One region of the Desulfosporomusa polytropa genome, then DNA from elsewhere that is predicted to be linked to it. Evidence: riboswitches for the same ligand, from Rfam matches in the RefSeq annotation. Region 1 holds a riboswitch; each other region holds the start of a gene.
The links. Region 1 has a riboswitch for cyclic di-AMP ahead of ACZ449_RS04795 (C40 family peptidase). Riboswitches for the same ligand answer to the same signal wherever they lie in the genome.

Region 1 (7,540 bases):
CGTGGTGCAACAACTGTTACAACTAATAATCGTGAAGAAATCTTTGAACATGTCGCTGAACTTCTTGTGGCAATCTCACAGGAAAATGTGCTGAATACCGAGGATATTGGTGCAGTAATCTTTAGCTCAACCCCTGATCTAGATGCAGCCTTTCCGGCAGCCGGGGCAAGAAAGGCTGGTTGGACGCAAGTACCGCTATTTGGGACGCAAGAAATCGAATGCCCTGATGCGCCGGCGCTTTGTATCCGCGTACTGGTTTTGTGGAATACTGATCTTGGGCAACATGACATTAAGCATGTTTATCTACATGGTGCTGCTAATTTGCGTCAAGATATTCAACGATAATGATAAGATTACCGTCTTATGGATAAAACCTGTTTTGCAATTTGCAAGGCAGGTTTTATGTTTTATTTTATAGAGTATAATTGCAATCACATGCTAGCAATGTAATAATATAGTGGTGACAAGGAGGTTTGCATATTAATGAGCGTAATGAATAATTCGATATCTATTGTTGTGCCAGTATATAATGAGCAGGATAATGTTGATAACTTTTACAACGAAGTTGTTAAACATATGGAGCAAATGTCATATCGTTTTGAACTTATCTTTGTTGATGATGGCTCAAGCGATGCTACTCCACTTATTTTGGAGCGTTTAGCTACTGCTGATAAGCGGGTGCGGGCGCTTATTATGGCTCGCAATTTTGGCCATCAGGTGGCTTTAACCTGTGGACTGGATCATGCCCAGGGAGAGGCGGTTATTACCATGGATGGTGATATGCAACATCCGCCGGAAATGATACCTTTACTAATTGGTAAATGGGAGGAAGGTTTTCAGGTTGTCCAAACCGTTAGGATAAATACCGAAGGTGTATCCTGGTTTAAGAACATTACCTCAGGTATGTTTTATAAGCTAATGAATGCCCTATCTAATGTCCAGGTTACAGAGGGTGGCTCTGATTTTAGATTGTTGGATAAGCAGGTGGTAGACAGTTTTCGGCGCTTTCGGGAACGAGCCAGATTTATTCGCGGCATGATTAGTGCGATCGGTTACCGTCAAACCAATATTGAATTTATTGCTCCTAAACGGTTTGCCGGACAATCTAAATTTTCATTAAAAAAAATGCTGCATTTTGCCCTTGACGGGATTACTGCTTATTCGAAAACACCACTTCGTTTTGCATTTTATATGGGCATTATACTGGGATTTGGCAGCATTGCCCTAACTATGCATGTTCTCTACATAAAACTCTTTACTGCTGAGGCTGTACCTGGTTGGGCAACAATTACCGCTAGTATTCTACTACTTGGGGGGGTGCAATTGGCGGGAATTGGTATTATTGGTGAGTATGTTGGACGGATATTTGAAGAAGTAAAACAGCGTCCACTCTACTGGCTGCGGGCTGAGATTGGCCAACAAACGGCAAAAAATAAAGAGTGAACTGTTGGTGAAAAAAATAGTTGACCTAATAAATGTAAAAAAAATACGGTTTTGGGAAGGAATTTTTAAGTTTAAGTCGAATAATAATAAATAAGAGCATTATAGAAAGCCGAATCCAGCTCAGGTACGGGGGAACCAAGTTAAGGGGGTGAAACTTGATAAGCGCCAGCTTTTCAAGTAGGGTGCCTGCAACCCTAACCCGTCAGCTAACCTCGGAGGCCAGTGAGAGGAGAAACCAATTTGCACAATTTTTCCAGGATTATTGTCGCTTTATGCCTCTTTTTAGGTACAACTGCTTTTGCCTATGCGGCGGGAACATATGAGGCTGGCGACCAGGGAGATGATGTAGCCGCTATTCAAGCTCAGCTGAATAATCTGGGTTTTAATGCTGGTACAGCAGATGGCGATTTTGGAACTCTAACGGTTAATGCTGTTAAATCATTCCAAAAAGAACGTGGTCTTGAAACAGACGGTGTGATTGGAGCGCAAACCTACCGTGCTCTGATGGGACGGGATATTCCAGCCAGTCGTGATTCCTCTACCGCTTCGGTAAGGCGTATCATACAGACTTCCTTGAGTTACAGAGGGGTACCGTATGTGTTTGGGGGGACGACCCCTGACGGTTTTGACTGTTCTGGTTTTACCCGCTATGTTTTTGCTCAGAGCGGTATTTATTTGCCTCGAATGGCTGATGAACAATTTGAAGTTGGACGGCATGTATCGTATAGTCGTCTTCAACCTGGAGACTTGGTGTTTTTTAGCACCTATACTTCAGGAGCATCTCACAGTGGCATCTATATTGGTGATGGTAGATTTATCAGTGCGACGTCTAGCAGTGGTGTAAGAATTGATAGTCTAGATAGTGGCTACTGGGGTTCATGCTATATTGGTGCTCGACGGGTGATGTAAACTAGAAAGGAAGGCATTGTTGGCCTTCCTTTTTTAGTTTAAATACAAGTATTAATGGGCGGATTTTTACATAAGTACTTGTATTTAATGCTAGTAACTGCGACAATATAAGTGGACAAGTTAAGCAGTATTAAGTGGAGATAGATTATGTTTAGTTTTTATTGGCGAAAGTTTATAGAACCATATTGGTTATTAGCTTTAACAGCTGTAATGTGTTTTATTGTTGCAAGTTTAGCGGGCTTGGCGGCGCCGCTGGTAGTTAAGATGCTTATTGACGATGCGCTGACCGGGGGAAATATTACGTTTTTGCATTTGATTACCGCGGGTATCATGATGCTATACCTCATTCGTGGTTTGTTTTCCTATTTTTATGGATATAGTATGGCTAAAGCTGCTAATAAGATGTTGGCTAAACTCCGTCAGGACATGTTTAGTAAGCTGCAATCGTTAGATTATGCCTATTTCATGAAGAATTCTTCCGGAGAGCTTATTTCGTTATTTACCAATGATCTTTCATTTATTCAACAGGCAGTTACAGTAGGCATTCCTGATGCTATTGTTGAGTCACTTAATCTGTTGGCTATCGTAGCAATTATGATTTATTTTGATTGGGAACTGGCTATGGTGACTTTTGCTACTTTACCATTTATCATTATTGCCATTAGCTTTTTTAATAATAAAATTGGCCGTTTAGGGGTAATTGTTGACCATACGCTTGCTAAAGTTACAGCCATTATTCAACAATCATTGCTATCGGTGATCATCGTGCAAAGTTATGTTCGGGAAGATTATGAATACAAAAAATTCAGTGACAAGATTCAGCAAGCAGCTAGTGATTTACTAAAAACTCAGCGATTAAGCGCAATTTTGGTAGCATTAGTAGAATTTCTTGCCGCTATCGGTTTAACTATTATCGTTTGGTACGGCGGTCGGGAGGTTATTCAGGGCGATCTGAGTATCGGTGGAATGTTTGCTTTTCTTGTTTATATTATCAATATTCCGATGCCTGTACGCAAAATCAGCCAAGCACTAACTTATCTGAAACTTGGTGTGGTAGCCTGGGGACGTATTAACAGCTTACTTAATGAACAAACTCCGTCTGTGGTTGATGGCTATTTACAGATGCCTAAGGCTGAGGGATTAGTTGAGTTTAAAGATGTGTCATTTGCGTACCAAACCGGCAACCTGATATTGGAAAATATCAACATTATTGCGCGGCCAGGTGAAGTGGTTGCTATTGTTGGACCCAGTGGGGCGGGTAAATCGTCATTTGCCAATCTACTCTTACGCTTTTACGATCCTAATAAAGGAACTGTTTATATAGATGGAATAGATATTAAAAAACTTAAAATTGGTGATTTGCGGCGACAGATTGGTTTCATTCAGCAGGAGCCGGTGTTATTTAACACCACTATTGTGGAAAACATTCGCTATGGCAGGCCCACTGCAACCGTAAGTGAGATTGAACAAGCAGCTCGGTTAGCTAATGCTTACGACTTTATTAGGGAGTTGCCACAAGGCTATAATACGATAGTGGGAGAATTGGGCGGAAATTTGTCTGGTGGTCAGCGCCAGCGGATTGCTATTGCCAGAGCGATAATTACTGAACCTGCCATATTACTTTTTGATGAACCGACCGCGGCCCTTGATGCTCATACCGAAAAACAGGTTATGTCAGCTATTCGGCAAACCTGCAGGGGACGAACAGCCTTTATTATTACCCATCGTATGTCAACAATTATGTCTTCAGATCGGGTGGTGTATTTGTCAGGCGGCAGGGTGGCAGAAACCGGCACTCATCAGGAACTTATTGATAAAGGTGGCTTATATGCTCGGGCAGTCCAGCTTGGCAACTTGTATTGCACATAAACTCGGAAAGTTAGATCATTATCCACATAATTAGGAGGTTTAGCATGAACTATAGTAGATCAGAAGCGTGGCAACTGTTACGTAGCCATGTTCAAAGCGAAGTGCTTTTAAAACATTGTTTAGCAGTTGAGATTGCGATGCGAGCCTATGCCGCTAAATTTGGTCAAGATGTTGAATACTGGGGGGCGGTTGGACTGCTTCATGATGTTGATTTTGAGAAATATCCCGATGATCACCCGAATCATGGTAGAGAAATTCTTACTGCTGCTGGCTATGACAGTCAGTTTGCCACAGATGTAGAGGCTCACGCTCGTGATTGGCAGCCAGAGCGGACACTACTGCAAAAAACATTATTAGCAGTAGATGAACTGACTGGGTTTGTTATCGCCTGCGCACTGGTGCGTCCTGATAAAAGTCTTGACAATTTAGAGGTAAAATCAGTTATGAAGAAATTCAAAGATAAGGCATTTGCTCGCGCTGTCAATCGTGAAACCATGACAACAAGTGCCGAAGCTATGAAAGTTGACTTTAAGGACCATGTTGCCTTTATCATTGAAGCACTCGCTCAGGCTGTGAAAATGCCTGAATACCAGGAACTACCGCTGATAGGATAGGTAACTAAGACCAAACATAAACTGGACATAAGCTGCATATAGATTAATGAGATAGCTAAGAGGAGAGAGAGAATGGTAAAAAATGTCCTTAATAAGCTTACTGTTAATTTGTATGACCTCGATGTCCGGAAACAATTATTTGAACATTTGATAGTACTATTGAAACGTCAAGACGGATTATGTTTGCGGCCAATTGTGGCACTCTGTATTGGTTCTGATCGATATACAGGTGATGCTTTAGGGCCATTAGTCGGTACCTATCTTGAAGAAAACACGGAGTGTAATGTGTATGGTACATTAGAACATCCAGTTCATGCAGGTAACTTTGTAGAGACGTTAAATAGTATAACGCACCGTTATCATCATCCCCTCATTATTGCCATTGATGCCTGTCTGGGGAAAAGTCATGAAGTTGATAATATTGAAATTTGGCAGGGCGGTTTGGCCGCAGGGATTGCAGTAGGCAACAGATTGCCTACTATCGGTGATATTTCAGTTATCGGTGTAGTCAATGCTCAAAGCCAGATTGGATATCTGGATCTACAAAGCACGTCCTTAGGCAAAGTGATGAAACTTAGTAAAGTTATTGGTGAAGCTATTACTGAGGCCCTTAATACGGTAGTAGTGGATAAAATGTCTATTTGTACGCAGTCAGTTGCTAAGTAAATACTTGAAACATAAACAGAACGAGATTGCCGAAAAAGCAATCTCGTTCTGTTTATGTTCGCTATTCCTCGGGAAACAGTCTATCCCACAGCATATACAGTACGACCAAGGTACCAGCAAAGAATATACCAATATCAGCAATATAATGCTCCATGCAAGTCACGCTCCTTTGAGCAGCATACATTTCCTATTTGAATTATATGGTACTTGTATTTCTAGCGCAAGTAGCGAGTAATAAAAATAAATTCTGCCAGGCACATTTTGCTTGTCTGCCCCATATGATGTAGTCGACAGACTTTTCGGGGGTGAATGACTAATGGCTCTTTCGTTTTTAACGGTATTGGCAACATCAATAATCAAAGGCATCACCCTACTTGTTTCTTACATAGCCAATAATACGTTTCCTTTACCGTTGTCAGAAAAAGATGAGCGTGTCTATTTACAGCGGCTAAAAGACGGAGATGAAGCTGCACGTAGTGTATTGATTGAACGCAACCTAAGACTGGTAGCCCATATTGTTAAAAAATTTGATAATACGGGCGAGGATGTGGATGATCTAATCTCCATCGGCACCATTGGACTTATTAAGGCCATCAATACCTTCGACCCGGCCAAAAAAATTAGACTGGCCACCTATGCCGCTCGCTGCATTGAGAATGAAATACTCATGCACTTGAGAAGTACTCGGCGCATTCGTACTGAAGTTAGTTTGTATGACCCGATTGGCGTTGACAAAGAGGGAAATGAGATAACTTTAATTGATGTGCTGGGCACAGCTCCTGATGTCGTGGGCGAAGCAGTGGAAAGTCTGTGTGAACAAGAACGGTTGACCCGTGAAATCCATCGTCTGACAGCACGGGAAAAATGGGTGCTTGAAATGCGTTTTGGATTACCTGACGGCAGGCGCAAGACCCAGCGCGATATTGCCAAAATTTTGGGGATTTCTCGCAGTTATGTCAGCAGAATAGAAAAACATGCTATTACCAAGTTAGGGAAGACGCTGTCGGCAGGTGATACTACACCTAAGTAGCGATTGCTATAGAACTATTTGGACAGCATTGAGCAATAAAGAAGTTTGCAGGCGCAGGTGGTGATGAGAAGAGCCAAAGAACTGTTTTTACAATTACTCTGGCTCTGTGACAGTTATACTTACTGGGGCGCTTCTTCTTGATTTATATAGAGAAATAGATACCACTTCCTGGTGATAGTTTATCCTAAAAATTAAATGCCAAACAACGGTGGATAAGTTAATTTTTTGTGTTAGCATGGATACTGTAGACGAACTAAACGATATTTATTTGGAATTGTTTGAGCTTATCGGTAAAGATGCGATGCTCAAATTGTTTAAGCATTTTCGCGGGGATAAAATAGATTGCCCTATGTGCCTATATCGCCCAGAATTTATTGCCGACCTTGCGAAGCCACTTGGCCTGAAGTTGCAGGTTTGGGGAAGGCACTTCCCAACAAACAGTTTTTGAGTTTTCCCATAAGGGAAAATCTCAAAAACGTGCAACCGTGGCCACGGTTGCACTGCTTGCTGTTTAGCGGAATCCCGAAAATGATGCAATAATGGGAATTTGACAATTTAACGATATGATGTTACTCTCTATATAATTATTGGAAAAATAACAGATAAAAAGGAAGGAGCATGTCTTATTACTAAACGTTCACCAGAGTCGGAATTGTGCATAGCAGGGGCTATCGCATAATTCCAACATGAAGATAGTCCTTGCGTAATCCTATTCTTTTCGATAATAGGAGGCGCACGATGGGCTATATCAATGCAAATTGTGTATTGCCGGACGATTTAATCGTGGCAATACAACAACATATTGACGGCCAGTATCTTTATATTCCCCGTAAAGCAGAGAGCAAAAAGAAATGGGGCGAACTTGCAAATAGCAAGTATTTTCTGAATGAGCGAAACACGGCTATTTTTGCGGAATATCAAGCTGGTGTATCTGCTCAGGAATTGGCAAGTAAATATTATTTGTCACCAAAGACTGTATATAAGATAGTAGCTGCAAAAAAATATGATA
Region 2 (7,540 bases), 460 kb from region 1:
CGTAACAATTTTGAAAACCTATCCAGGAACTATTAATGTAATTCCGGGTCAGGTTGAAATGTGGGTAGATATTCGGGGGACAGAGCATGAAAGTATAATTGAAATTTTGCAGGAAATTAAAGATGCTGTCAGTTCTATCGCCGATGATTATAACACGCCGATTGCTATTGACGTGTTGTCATCTGAAAAGCCGATAATACTTGACGATACTATAAATCAAATTATGGAAGAGGTTTGTTGTAAGTTAAATCAGACCAGTGTACGTCTTGATAGCCGCGTTGGACATGACGCCATGAATATAGCGCATATAGCGCCTGCAGCCTTACTATTGATTCCCTGCAAGAATGGTATCAGTCATAATGCTTACGAAGATGTAGCACCTGAGGATATAGCGGCTGGTATTGCTGTATTAACAGAAACCCTATATGAATTGGCCAAGTAGTTGAAAATAATTATATAAAATCATAGTAGCAAAAGCCTAATTGCTAGAGCAATTGGGCTTTTGCTAATTTTACCGCTAGGAATTATGTAAAGTATATGATAGAATATCTTCGAATCCCAACCATCAAATGAAAGGAGTATTCCTATTGAAAAAAAAGCTAGTCATTATCATGTTGATGGTTTTCGCAATGCCGCTGTTTTCCTCAGCATTGCCTCAGGCTGAGGCTGCGGGTTGGGAGACTAAACTGGCTGAAGTTGTTACGGAAAACGCAACTGCTGCTCAGCTGGAAGAGTTATTAAAAATGCGGGAGACTCTAAATCCAAAGGATAAGCAGGTTTTATGGGGAGCTCTTGCTAAGACAGCGATTGAGCGTACCGGAAAAGCTGATATGGTGAATAATCTTACTGCGTTATCACAGCAGCTGTCAGCACAAGATCAAGCAGCTGCTAAAGTAACTATTGTTAAAGCAGTAGAAACTGCCGTGCGCAGCAAAGTAGATGAGAAAGTTAAAGAAGTGGTAACTGGTCGACTGGCAGGCTATCAAGATGAATTTGATCTGCTTTCGACCTTGCTCAACAGTAGTAGTACCCTGACACCTGCAGCCGTCCAGAATAACAACTCTCTTGCCGGTGCGCCGCAAAACTATAGTAAGCTGATTAACATGACTGCGACAGCTTACGGTCCGGGTCCAATTGATAATGGTAAATGGAATGACCTGACTTATGTAGGCGGCAAGGTTAAAAAGGGGATAGTAGCCGTAGATCCTGCTGTTATCCCTATGGGAACCAAACTTTGGGTTGAAGGTTATGGCCAAGCTATAGCTGACGATCAAGGCAGTGCTATTAAAGGCAATCGTATTGATTTAGCGTTTAATTCCAGACAAGAAGCGCTGGATTATGGGATTCAAAATGTGAAAGTATATGTTCTCAAATAACCGGCTTCGGCCGGTTTTTCTTTTTTGCAGTTCATATCCCTTTTTATGGAGGCATATATTTGGAAAGAAGAGTGCTGTCTACAAGGAGGGATTGGAATGAAAGCTGCTTTGTTATTTAGATTTAAGCACAAGCAGATAATTTGTGGTATAGCGGTTTTGGCAATTGTAAGTATTGTCTTTAGTATAGCTGGCTTTGAATATATGGATGAACAAGAATTAGCGTCGCTAGATACCAATCAGCCCAACCAGACACCTACAGGCAAAGTGAGTGTGGTAATAAATACTCAATCTAAAGTACTTGAAGTTTACAATGATGAACAGGTATATAAAAAATACCGGATTGCAGTAGGCAAAAGTAAAACTCCGACACCGATTGGCGAGTGGAATGTGGTATGGAAAGACTATGATTGGGGAACCGGATTTGGAACACGCTGGATGGGGCTAAATGTTCCTTGGGGAACTTACGGTATACATGGGACAAATAAACCATGGTCGATAGGTCAATTTGCCAGTCATGGTTGTATCAGGCTGCGTAATAAAGATGTTGAAGAATTGTTTGAATGGATCCCAATTGGGACTCCTGTGCGTATCGAAGGCCAAAGGGTTAAAGTTAAAAGAACGCTTAAATATAAAACTTCAGGGCCTGATGTTGTTGCTTTACAAATGAAACTTAAAGAACTAGGCTACTTTGCGGGTAGAGCAGATGGCTTGTTTGGTGTTATGACTGAGGAAGCTGTTAAGGCTTATCAGACAGATAAAGGAATAACTACAACTGGTGCAGCTACTAAAGAGCTTTGCGCTGCTTTAGGGCTATAGAAATTGATTATCATAATAGCGTTAATGAACAAGTTGGTCTGATTGAAATGGCAATAAAATAGCGCCGCTAGGAAAGCGACGCTTAATGAAGGGGAGAGGAAATTATGCTTAGTTTAACCAAGCGCCAGGCGGCTATACTGCTTGGCGTTGTTTTATTGCTGATAGTGGCTGGCTGATTTACTGTGAGATGTTAACTGTAGGTTTAAGACCATCTATCAGCCCGTGGACGGGGGAGTTGTCTAAAGAAATTCTAAAAAACATGATGTAGTCTAAAAGAGGTGATGATAGTTTGCCACTATTACCACCCTTTCAGTTAAGCCGTCTGCCTGCGGGTGGGCGGTGTTTTTTTACTAGTATGGTGTTTTAATGACGATTGCAGTCCTTGGAGTCCAACGTCAAGTTTAAATAATCATAAAATTGACCACAACGTAAAAATAGTGTAATATTAAAATTAGCCGAATCCATTAGGTACGGGGGACCCAATAAACATATAGGGGTGAATCCGTGTTAAGCGGTAGGGCGTTCTCGACCTCTTTTCTTATGCCCGAATCCGACAGCTAACCCCGGAGGCTAAAAGCCATGAAGGTTTTTGTGTTTTGCGTTGCGAAACAGCTAACCTCGGAGGCGCAATATAAAGAGAGGTGATTGATTGGGAAAAGCATTATTTAAAGTGGTTTGTATAGTTTATCTCTTGTTAGCAGTCAGCGTTCCAATGGGAGGCTTAGCAGCAGGTGCAGGATCATCACAAGAGTATCCTGCTATAATGCTCGGGGCGCGCGGCGAGCAAGTGCGGATTGTGCAAAAACATTTGGCAGATGGTGGATTTTATGCTGGAGACATTGACGGTGTATTTGGTCCAATTACTGCCAAAGCTGTACAAGAATTTCAACGCAGTGCCTATCTTACAGTAAATGGTATTGTTGATAAAGAAACCTTTGCCTATCTTGGACGTTTGGCTGGTGAGCCAAGCAGGTATAGCCGCTCCTTGGTTATGAGAGCATCGGCTTACTCTGCGCATGATCCAGGTAATGGTAGTTATACATATGGCGGAAACCTTTTACGTAAGGGTTTAGTTGCTGTCGATCCGACGGTTATTCCTTTAGGAACCCGGTTATATATTCAAGGATATGGCTATGCAGTAGCTGATGATATCGGTGGCGCAATTAAAGGCAGTTGTATTGATTTAGCTTTTGATAGTCGCCGTGAGGCCTTGAATTTTGGTGTACAAAGAGTAACCGTGTATGTAGTTGACTGAGATTTGGCAGGTTTCGGCCTGCTTTTTTTATTTGCCATAGGTAGCTGTTACTAATATCCCCCGAATATTAAAAAGCCCCAAGTATTATACTACAGATAGAATTTTAGTATTTTACGGGGGTTGGTTAGGCTTGAATTTTATATCAAGTGAAATGCTGCCATTGGTGCTGGCTTTTGTTTCTGGGGTGTTAATGGCAGTACAAGGTTCGATTAATACTGGTTTGAGTAAGGTCATAGGCCTGTTAGAAGCTACTTTTGTCGTTCACCTTACAGGAACTATCTTAGTCATGCTACTACTATTCATAGGTAATCTAGGCAAGGGTAATCTGTCTGCATGGCAAGAGGCTCCGTGGTATTCCTGGTTGGGGGGGATACTTGGTGTAGCTATAATCTATCTAGTAGCTGCCAGCATTCCCAGTGTCGGTGTTGCCAATGCCACTACGGCTATTATTGTTGGACAAGTACTGACTGCAATTATCATTGACTACTTAGGGGGATTTGGTCTTGAACGGATGGCATATAGCCCCAAACAGGTATTAGGATTGGTATTACTTGCAGTTGGCGCTAGATTATTGTTAAAATAGTGTTTTTTTTATTTATTTCTTATAAAGGTGTTAACAAAGAAAAAATTATGCGGTATACTTATCATTAGGATTTTTTGGTAATGTGACTACCATAAGGAGGCAAGGCATGGATTTTAACTTTACTCCCGATCAACTTGATATGCATAAGATGGTGAAAGATTTTGTTGCTAAAGAAATTACGCCACATGCTTTGGAAATGGATAAAGAAGGTGTAGTTCCTTCTGATTTATGGAAGAAGCTTGATGAGGCAGGTTTGCTTAATTTAACTGTACCTGAAGAATATGATGGGCCAGGTCTTGACGCACTCTCAATTGCTCTAATCTATGAGGAATTGGGTAAAGGGTGCGCTGGTGTAGCTACAACAACAGCTGCAAATGCCTTAGCATCTTATCCAGTAGTACTCTTAGGGAATGAAGAACAAAAACGTAAAATGTTTGATGTCATAAATAATGGCAAGTTGGCTGCATTTGCACTAACCGAACCAGGTGCTGGCTCAGATGCTGGGGCAGTTGCAACAACCGCTGTTAAAGATGGTACCGATTATATCCTTAATGGTACAAAATGTTTTATTACCAATGGTGGTATTGCTGAAATATATATTATTTTTGCAAATACGCGCAAAACAGCTGGTATTCGTGGCTTGACAGCCTTTATTATTGATCGTGGCACACCAGGATTCTCAGTTGGTAAAGAAGAAGAAAAGATGGGAATCAGGGCTTCGAATACTTGCGAATTGATTTTGGAAAATGTACGTATTCCTGCTACCAATAGAATTGGCCGCGAGGGTGAAGGCTTTAAAATTGCGATGAAAACACTAGATGCTGCTCGGCCGTTTGTTGGTGCTGTATCTGTAGGTTTGGCTCAAGCTGCGTTTGAACTGGCTGTCAAATATTCAAAAGAGCGTGTACAGTTCGATAAGCCGATTGCCTCATTCCAACTTGTACAAGCTATGCTGGCCGATATGGCTATGCAGGTTGAAGCTGCCCGGCTGCTGGTGTACAAAGCCTGCTGGATGAAAGACCAGGGGGTTCCCTATTCTAAAGAATCAGCCATTGCCAAGTGCTTTGCCGCTGATACTGCCATGAAAGTTACGACTGATGCTGTCCAAGTACTGGGTGGTTATGGCTATTCAAAAGAATACCCGGCAGAAAAGTACATGCGTGATGCTAAAATTATGCAGATTTATGAAGGTACCAACCAAATACAGCGATTGGTAATTGCCAATAATATTCTGTACTAATTCATAATTTTGATGCTTGACTTTCATAGTTAACCGTAATATAATACATATGTATTTAGGGACTATAGCTCAGTTGGTTAGAGTACTACGTTGACATCGTAGGGGTCGCAGATTCGAGTTCTGCTAGTCCCACCAGTAAATTCAAGGCTTCCGAGATTTCGGGAGCCTTTTGTTATGTAAAGTTTCCGTTTGTTCAGGAAATTGTACCAAAGAATAACAAAAGGATAAAAAGAAAGCAGGCTATTTAGTCTGCTTTTTCTCATAAGATAAGAAAGTATAAGTTTTTGAGAGTCGTGGAGGTCTTATAAAACAAGGGGTGTCAAATACGAAAACCGGAACAGGTGGCTGTACTGTTTGCGTCCAGTAACCATCGTAACTCCCGTAACCCCTCGGCCTTTGCCGGAAAAAGCGTTCCGCAGGAGAAAAGCCGGGCGGTATTCCGTAAAAAAATCCGTACTGTCTGAGCGTAGCGAGTTTACGGATTTTAGGAATACCGCCTGGCTTTTCAGCTTTTGGAGGCTTGGGGCCTAGACCTTTTGTTACTTTTGAGGCAATGCCAAAAGTAAAAGGCCCTCACCTTGTATTCGATTGACCAAATATCTGATGTGTGCAAATTCAAAGAACTAGCCAAAAGCCAAGCCCATCCCATTTTAAGGATTGTTACCGCAAAGTATTCAAAGTACGAAAAGAATAACGGTATCGTGGACTAGAGCATTACTATTTTTTTGCTGAAGATTAAAAGGCCGCGCTAGCGATTTTCTTAATCTACCAGAATTTATAGTGCGACCGGGCAAGGTCGTAGTTCCAAGCGGGTGGGAATCCTGCCTGGTAAAGCCTAACCAGCAACCAGTACTGAGTCTTTGGATTCGATGCGGTAACGCGTCGAATTAAGCGTAGGACAGGGAGGTAGCAGGCCGAAAGCGATGAGCTGAAGGGATTGAGCTGCGAAATCTGTAATGAGAAGGCCGATGCTTTTATAAAGGCAGAAGGCAATATCTCGCAGGCCGAAATGGTGAAGGACTGTGAGACTTCTCCGGAGTCTGAGACCTTGGCATGCTACACACAATGGAATTATGGGAACCCGGGAGGCCCCGAAGCCCTCGACAGAGTATGGCGTAACAAGCGATACAAAGCAAGGAAGCCAAATGGCGTAGGGGAGTCGGATTGTCGAATAGTACCGAAGAAGCCTGGTAATGCGGGCGGAGGGAAGGCGGCAACAAAGGAAGGCTCTTGTTAGAGAAACATATACAACACGCAGAGGTTGATCCAGTATGCCCTTAAAGAAATACTGAGCAGAGTATATGAAGCAGACTTTTTAGACTGCTCCTGCGGGTTTCGTCCCCAACGAGGCTGTCACGATGCCCTGCAACTGCTAAACGAAATACTGACGACGAAACAAGTTAACTACATAGTGGATGCAGACATCAAAGGATTCTTTGACCATGTAGACCATGAGTGGATGATGAAGTTCCTCGGCCAGCGGATAGCAGACCCAAGCATACACCATATCATCAGAAGACTGCTGAAGGCAGGATGCATGGAGCAGGGAAGGTGGCAAGAAGTCGAAGAGGGAACCCCGCAAGGCGGGGTCATATCGCCGCTACTGGCAAACGTGTATCTCCACTACAGCGTAGACCTCTGGTTCGAGAAAGTCGTGAGACGCAGACTCAAAGGAGAAGCCTACATGGTAAGATACGCAGATGATATTGTCTTCTGCTTCCAGTACGAAACCGAGGCGAAATGGTTCTATGAGGAACTGAAAATGCGCCTGGGCAAATTCAACTTGGAAGTAGCAGAAGAAAAGACGAAGATCATCCAATTCGGGCGATATGCAGAATCCAATGCAAAAGAGGAAACTGGCGGAAAACCGGACACGTTCGACTTCCTAGGCTTCACGCACTACTGCGGGCAAAGTCAAACAGGCAAATTCCGAGTAAAGCGCAAAACAAGCCGTAAGAAAATAAAGGCAAGCCTAGCGCGAATGAAGGAATGGCTGAAGGCGAACCGTGTAATACCCATATGGGACTTGGTAGATAAACTAAGAAGCAAAATGCGAGGGTACTACCAATACTACGGGATAACGGACAACATTTTTTCGCTAGACCGATACGCTTACAAAGTCAGGATGCTTCTATTCAAGTGGATGAATCGGAGGAGCCAGAAGCGCAGTTTTACCTGGGAGAAGTTCAACAAATTTCTCGATAAATGCGCTCTCCCTAAACCGCGCATCCGTGTGAGTATATTCAAGCGCCGTCCACACATTGGCTATA
Region 3 (7,540 bases), 1.5 Mb from region 1:
CGTTTTGTATAGTGGACAGGAAACCCTGTTTCAAAATCTGTAGTTCGAGCAATTTCACCGGAAACGAGAATCATGTTATCAACTAGAAGGGTTGGGTCGGTCTTTTTAACAAAAGCAATTTTCTCCTGTTGCGAAGCGGTTAATTGGGGGGCCGAAACATTCACTTCATACCCACCTGGCATTATAATCTTTCTTTCTAAAAATGCATCAGGATGAGAAATTAGAGGTATTTGTTGTGATCCTAATTTCTCAATTAGACCAGGTAACCCCATAGTATGATCAGCATGACCATGACTGAGTATAATCGCTTGCATATCGTTTACGTTAATTCCCAAGGCACCCATGTTATGTAAGATACCATTGGGACTCATACCTGCATCCAATAATACAGTTGCTTGTTTATTTCCACGTTTAACCTGGATCATCGCTGAAAAACCATGCTCTGCTATAAGTGTTGAAAAACCATCATCTGCAATAAGTGGGGATTTAGACATATTAAATCTATGTACAATTTCATTACCTGTCATAAATGCGTCGATTGTATTATCCATGATTATCGTTATTTTTACTTCATCAACCTCTAATAATGGATTTTCTTTTTTCATAAGTATCTTCACCTCTACCTGATTTTTATAAATACTTTAGACTCAAAGAGCCGTGCAAATTAAAAACATTTTTTGTAAGCTATGCATAAGTAAGGCAACGATTCATCAGAGATTTATATAGATTGTAGAAATTATGTATTAGCTCATGCAGTACCCTCCTCTATCCATAAGACTATAAGTATACACTTATAGTCAAGACAATATATTCTGATTATTGACACTTGTTATTATAAGGACATTTATCACAAGAGAAATCATATTGACATTTCTCAAAGGCTTTCTTAAACAGTTCATCTATATCCTTTTTGTATTCAGTCAATACATCCAAATTAATTGTATAGAAGACTCTAAAACCCCTTCGATTCTCCTCAAGAATCCCAACATTCTTTAAAATCTTTATGTGTTGAGAGGCGGCAGGTTGAGAGATGCCAAGTTGTTGAGCCACATCAGAAACGCAATAAACTTCATTAACATTCGAAACAAGCATTTTTATTATTTTTAATCTTTTCTCATCACCAAGGGATTTAAGGACTTCAGCCATGTTTTTTAAATGGTCTTTCACTAATATACCTCTTAACTATAAGTCTATAACTATTATCTTATAAATATAATCTATTTGTCAAGTTCCACCAATAATTTTTTCTTCTTTTTCTGTTCAGCGAACACTAGAAATGCTATACCCATAATTTCATTTATAAATTCAACTTCAGAAGGCTGCTGGATTAAGTTCAGTTTGGATTTGCGAAAGCTGAGATTGTATAATATACTAGTTTGTAACATATGGCAAGGAAGATGAATGTGCGATATAGCTTCTTAAGCAGCTGTCTGCATACCGCGCTCTTGCCAACACCCATTGTACCATTGATAACTATTAGCTTCTTGCACAAGATTCACCCTCAACCCTTTTGCCTTATTTAATATTTGCAGCAGCAAAATAAAAATGATGTTCCTTTTTGTCACCAGTAACAATCGATAATATCATTGGTTTATCGCGAGCAACTTTCTTATCCCAAAAATAAAAATAGCACTGTAGCCTATAAGCTGACTTATTAGAATTCCAGGAAATCTTTTCCGCTTCCAGTGGAATTACAACTTCATAAGCTTTAATAATTTTCTTATCCTGTTCGAGCATTACCTTAGCTTTTTGTCCAAAATGCGGTTCGGTTCCAAATAAAACAACACTAAAACTCAACGTCAGACTGTGCGAAAACAGAAATCACTAATTTTCATTCTCCACTTTAGCATCAAAAACTGTCTAGGTCGAGGCTTCGAGAAGATAAAATTAGATTGAAAACGCCATTCATTCCCCACTTTTAGGTGAATATTAAAAGGAATGCATGGTTTTCGCACAACCTGACGTCCCAGCATAGTCGTTCAATATTTTTTCACTGTCCGCCAATTCAGCGTTTTGTCCCCTCAAGCTTTTTTCTCGGGCATCTGTAGCTATTAATAGAAAAGGTGTATATAACCATGAATGTTCAACAGTCTCATTAAGTCTCTCAGCTTTTTCCTCATAAGATACCCATGGTCGCAAAAAATCATTTTGTTGGCTATGCACATGACTCTGTCCATAATGTTGCGCCTCTTTGATCACATCAATCGTAACCGGAGAAATTGCATAAGCCGTGCCATTCAGCATTAAGAAAAATAAAACAGCCCCGATAAATTTCATAGTAATCCCTTCTATATTTGACATATATTTCTTTGGAATCACATTATTATTCTAAAAAAAGAAAAGATGAAGCCCTTTGTGCAGACTCCACCTGTAACTTACTTACAATATTTATTTCTATACATTAAGCTATTAATCAGTCTAGCTTTCATTTACATAATTCATGCATATTTAACATATATTTTCGCTTAACAACTTACCAATAGAAACAAGTTGGTAGTTCTTATTTGTGAAATAATGTAATATAATAATATATTACATTATTTCACAAATAAATTCAAGACCTATTTTCACATCATCAGGACCGATACAAACATGTCCCTTATGGTATGCATTCGCCCGTAAGTTCGTGAATTTTCGGTATTTGATCCGCGTTTACCATTACATACAGATAATCACCGGTGATTATCCTGGTATCTCCCTTAGGTACCAGTTCTATCTCGCCGCGTTTTATACTTACCACCAGGCAATGCAACGGCCAGTTAATATTTTTTACTTGTTTACCATCAAGTTTCGACCCGATACAAACAACGACTTCTATAAGCATACGTTTCTGGGAAACAATATGTGCTGGCGATTTGCCACAGTAAGTAAGAGAACGTTCCAGAAGCTCTTCGTAAATGGGTTTGGATTTGGCAATATCGACAACAAGATAGGCAGTCATGGATATGACAATTAATGAAAGCATATGATCAAAAGAACCAGTCATTTCCATTATTAAAATGCTGCCTGTAATTGGTGCTTTCACAATAGCCGCAAAATATGCAGCCATAGCTAACACGATAATATTTGTGCCATAATAGGAATCCATTACCCCAAGCTGAATAATAGCCTCGCTAAATACGCCTCCTGTTAATGCACCAATAACTAACATCGGCAAAAAAATACCGCCTGGGACACCTGAACCATAACTAATCATTGTAAATAGAAATTTGGCTACTAGGAGTACACTCAATACTGTCAGGTTAAATTTGCCGGAGGCTATGTCAGCGACTAAATTATTACCGCCGCCAAGAATATCCGGCAAGACGAATCCGAATATTCCAGCAATAACCAATGGAAATGCCGCTTTGTTCATGCCGGATAATAACTTTTGTTTTCCATAAAAGTCTAGGCTCTTTACTAATACTCGGTTGAATACAATCCCCAATAGCCCTGTTATAATGCCAAGCATAATTAACAAACCGTAATAACGAACAGGAAAAATAGGTAGTCCCGAAAAGTCAAATACAGGGTTATCTCCAAAAAAACTCTGCGATACTACAGTTGCAGTCAAGGATGCAGCTACCGTAGACATTAACACCGTTGGAGAGAAATTTTTATGCAGTTCTTCCAAAGAAAATATTACGCCTGCCAAAGGAGCATTAAAAGCTGCTGCCAATCCGGCGCTGGCTCCGCTTGTCAGCAGATAACGTTCTTCCATCCTTGTCCTGCCGAACAGTCGACTCATACCTTGTCCTAAAGCTGCACCAAGCTGAATTGACGGACCTTCGCGACCTAAAGACAATCCAGCGCCTATCGCCAGAATACCGCCAGTAAATTTACTGATTACTACTCGTAGCCAGTTCATCTTCATCAAACCCAATATAATGCCTTTTATCTGTGGAATACCACTACCTGCAGACATAGGTTCTGTCTTAACAATCCAGTTTAGTATATAAGCAATACCTAGTAAACCAACAAACCACAATACTGTAAGCAGCCAAGAACCAGCATTCAGATGGTCATAGATAATACTGCGCAATAGTTCCGCTTGCTCAAGTAAATAGCGAAATAATACAATAATCACTCCGGTAATAGCACCAATTAAAATGCCTTCACCAAATAGTTTGAGACGAAAATCATGCCAATGAGTTAAAGCGTAATAAAATTTACTTGTGTTACGTGTATGCATAAAAAACTTCCTCTGGATAAACTTTGCAGTATGGCCTTGATAATAACATTATATATCAATATGAAATCCATGCCACATGCAATACACTTTATTTTGTCATTGGGTTTGAATATTGTCAACTAAAAATTCTCTTTTTGGAGGACTTGTCATTAACTCCGTTAATTTAGACCAATACACAATCTGACTGTCAACACAGCAATGCATCCAGCCTAGACGAATGCATTGCTTTATTTCGTTACTTGATGAACTGGGCAACGGTCTCCACTAATACGATCTAAAAAAGTAAGTTCATTATAATTTGAAGCCTCCTGAGGAGCGAACTTCAAAATTTGTTTCAAGCATTTTTTACACACTTTTTTACCAACTGAATTAATTAAGGCAGAAGACATCCCGAGTCGTTTTAACCGAACGCTCCGCTCTTCAACAGTTATAACAGGCATGTCTACTACGTCGTCACTGATCACCATTAATCCTGTTGACCCCTTAAACTCTGGATCACTACGTACTATACAAAGTTTATTCATTTTTCTAGCTAGTTTTTTATATTTCTCAATAAAGCAGAGTCTAATGCTTCCATCCATCATCATCGTGGTAGCTCTTTTATCTTTTAAAGCTTGAATTATTTCCGGATAAATAACTGCCTCAGACACTTGCTTTTTGGAGAGCAGTCTAATCACATTTTCCTTAAACTCACCTAAATAATACACTTTCTCATCATGCTTAAATTCTGTTATTCCATGCATTCCAACCATTAAAGCCTTTTCAAGCCTATCCTTTTGTCCCCACGCACTTATAGCTTCCGATCGAATGCCTTCATCCATAGGAATCCCCCACATTTTATAATCTGTTTATCAGTATTACACTTCATAGTTTTTACAATAAATAATTATTTATAAAAAACCAATTCCTTCAAAAAAAACACTTGACCCACCACCTGCCCTTTTCTAATCATATGCATAGTCTCAATTCCGCAAATTGTTTTCTCCACAGTCCCAAGACTATTAAATTCCAGCACTGGCTTAACCTTTCGTTGTGAACTCATTTCAGCAAAGCTGAAACATTGGGGGTTCAGGTGGAGAGTCTACTCCACCTGAACTGACGCCGCCTGTAGAGGCGGGAGTCTTGACTCAGCGATTAAGATAAATTGATGGTCTTGCTCTATGATGTTGTTCAAATACTTTACTTTCCTCAGCGTTGTTTTTACTGATATGCTCCCATCATAAATCAATTCGTAAATTGCAACTTCGGTTGCTGCATTATCTAGCTACCAAAGGCCAAAAGCGTCGTTAAAGTAAAATCAATACACCGGAATATTTTGTCTAAACATCTCAGCAATTATTGTTTCCATAGTATACAATCCTGGGGGTTGGCCAATAAGACATTTTACTGCAAAAATAGCCCCCTGACCAAATGCTCCCCTACTTATGCTTTCATGCTGCAACCGTATAGTTTGATTGGGCATCCCAAAGATAATTTCATGACGCCCAACGATTCCACCAACACGAATAGAATTTAGGTGTTCTTCCTCATTGAGACCAAGTAATTTCGCAATTTTCTTTGCCGTTCCAGATACTTCACGTTTTCCCTTAAAATGCTCCTCTACAATTTCAATATCTGCATGAGGCGCTATTTTTTGCAAAATTTGAGCTGCTACCATCAAAACGTTAATCCCTAGTGTAATGTTTGGAGAATATAATATCGAATTAAACTTTGCAAAGGATTTTATTAGATTGATTTCCTCCTGTTCATATTTTGAAATAGCAGATACAATTGGAATTCTTGCTTCCGCTACCTTTCTGTATAAATAAACCCCTGAAGAATTCGAAAAATCAACAAGGGCATCAACTGGCCTTTCATGAAAAAAATCATTATCGACATCCTCAACAGAAAAAATCTTACCTGCATCAAACTCATATCCCAACAATCGGCTTGCATATTTGTGACGGTCCTCATAACCTTTACGAATCACCCATGTCAATGCAAATTGACTGTCATTCAAGAATTCATTAACAATAACTTTTCCCGTTTTCCCAAAACCGAAAATACCAATTCTAATTTTTTTCAATACTAACTCCTCCTTAAAAACTGCAATTCATTAGTTTTTTGCTACCTTCTTCCTGCAAGATGGTAGCCTAACTGATAAAATCAGTCTTTGAGAAGGACACTAAAAAAACTGTTTTTTTAGTACTGGCAGGACTAATATATCCTTCTCTTTCAACGCCTACGAGGTTAGCTGACGGATTCGGGCAGAAAGAAATTGCCCTACCTGTTTCACAGGATTCACCCCAAAAACGGGTCCCCCGCTTCCACTAAAAGGAACTCGGCGATTGCCTTATGGATTAAGTAAAACTCCATAGCCGTATCACATGTCGCCTTCACATTTGAAACCAACCTCCTCGCATAAGTCATCTCTAAAAAGGCAAAGAGAAGCCTCTGGTGACAGGCTCCTCCATAAACATAATTATACTTTTCTATATTGTACATTATTTATTATAGTATCGTCAATTTATTTAATTCCATTTAATTGCAAAAAATATATTTTCTCCCAAATGGACGATTCATGCAAATATCGTATAAGCCTAGTCAGAACTAGCTACAAATGTAGTCCGTCCTGAACAGGTAATCAACCATCAGGACCTGTAAATGCAGTTGTGAGATCTCTATAGGAGTGTAAATTTGTCGCCGATTTCAATAGAAACAAGGCTTTTTTGGTGTTAGGACATCAAGTTTGCTGCATATATATCTTGAACTATATTTTACTATGATTATTGAGAACTAAAAAAGGGGTTGAGAAATTGGAACAATTTATTCACAATATAATTCATCATTTTCTGGTCTCTTTTGGTATAGTAGCAGGAGCGAGCAGCTGCGCTAGTCTTGCTGCGTTAGTGTGCAATAAGCCACCACTAAAAACAATGATTGATGTAGCTATATCCCTTAAAATCTGGGCTGTAGCCGTAAGTCTTGGAGGCACATTTTCATCCTTCGAAGCACTAGAACAAGGGATTTTTAAAGGTGAGTTAAAAGCAATAATTAGACAATTAACTTACATTATAGCAGCACTATGCGGTGCCAACATTGGGCAAAGCTTGGTGATTCTAATAAAAAGATGTGGGCAACTATGGACCCAATAAAAAAATCACGGCAGCGAATTTATGGAATATTTTTAGGAACTGGATTTATTTTAGGTATACTGATAGGTATTATTTTTATAACCTTAATTGTCAGCTATAAGATCGATGAATTTCATGAACAAGTTCACCATTTACAAAGTGCCATTGCTGACAGGGAAGTCCGATTACAAAAATTAGAAGAAGTGATTAATCATAGAAGATACCTCGTAAAAGATATAAACATTCGCCTAGAATT

Region 2: another riboswitch for cyclic di-AMP. It lies ahead of ACZ449_RS07155 (peptidoglycan-binding protein); the one in region 1 lies ahead of ACZ449_RS04795 (C40 family peptidase).
Region 3: another riboswitch for cyclic di-AMP. It lies ahead of ACZ449_RS12270 (4-hydroxy-tetrahydrodipicolinate reductase); the one in region 1 lies ahead of ACZ449_RS04795 (C40 family peptidase).

The regions. Positions count from the first base shown of each region.
Region 1 is NZ_AP042400.1:672,254-679,793, forward strand. Features, by position in the region: gene aroH (chorismate mutase) at 1-345, shown strand, start outside; gene ACZ449_RS04790 (glycosyltransferase family 2 protein) at 484-1,443, shown strand; cyclic di-AMP (ydaO/yuaA leader) riboswitch at 1,541-1,679, shown strand; gene ACZ449_RS04795 (C40 family peptidase) at 1,702-2,352, shown strand; gene ACZ449_RS04800 (ABC transporter ATP-binding protein) at 2,500-4,221, shown strand; gene ACZ449_RS04805 (HD domain-containing protein) at 4,266-4,835, shown strand; gene yyaC (spore protease YyaC) at 4,908-5,501, shown strand; gene sigK (RNA polymerase sporulation sigma factor SigK) at 5,818-6,531, shown strand; gene ACZ449_RS04820 (CD3324 family protein) at 7,270-7,540, shown strand, end outside.
Region 2 is NZ_AP042400.1:1,127,608-1,135,147, forward strand. Features, by position in the region: gene ACZ449_RS07140 (allantoate amidohydrolase) at 1-442, shown strand, start outside; gene ACZ449_RS07145 (3D domain-containing protein) at 588-1,376, shown strand; gene ACZ449_RS07150 (L,D-transpeptidase family protein) at 1,473-2,192, shown strand; cyclic di-AMP (ydaO/yuaA leader) riboswitch at 2,636-2,779, shown strand; gene ACZ449_RS07155 (peptidoglycan-binding protein) at 2,842-3,447, shown strand; gene ACZ449_RS07160 (DMT family transporter) at 3,578-4,030, shown strand; gene ACZ449_RS07165 (acyl-CoA dehydrogenase family protein) at 4,137-5,270, shown strand; tRNA gene ACZ449_RS07170 (tRNA-Val) at 5,329-5,405, shown strand; gene ACZ449_RS07175 (reverse transcriptase domain-containing protein) at 6,532-7,540, shown strand, end outside.
Region 3 is NZ_AP042400.1:2,218,924-2,226,463, forward strand. Features, by position in the region: gene ACZ449_RS12240 (MBL fold metallo-hydrolase) at 1-605, opposite strand, end outside; gene ACZ449_RS12245 (ArsR/SmtB family transcription factor) at 817-1,167, opposite strand; gene ACZ449_RS12250 (hypothetical protein) at 1,516-1,797, opposite strand; gene ACZ449_RS12255 (hypothetical protein) at 1,930-2,277, opposite strand; gene ACZ449_RS12260 (ClC family H(+)/Cl(-) exchange transporter) at 2,600-4,171, opposite strand; gene ACZ449_RS12265 (DUF1694 domain-containing protein) at 4,399-4,992, opposite strand; gene ACZ449_RS12270 (4-hydroxy-tetrahydrodipicolinate reductase) at 5,469-6,236, opposite strand; cyclic di-AMP (ydaO/yuaA leader) riboswitch at 6,376-6,507, opposite strand; gene ACZ449_RS12275 (YtrH family sporulation protein) at 6,967-7,305, shown strand; gene ACZ449_RS12280 (hypothetical protein) at 7,293-7,540, shown strand, end outside.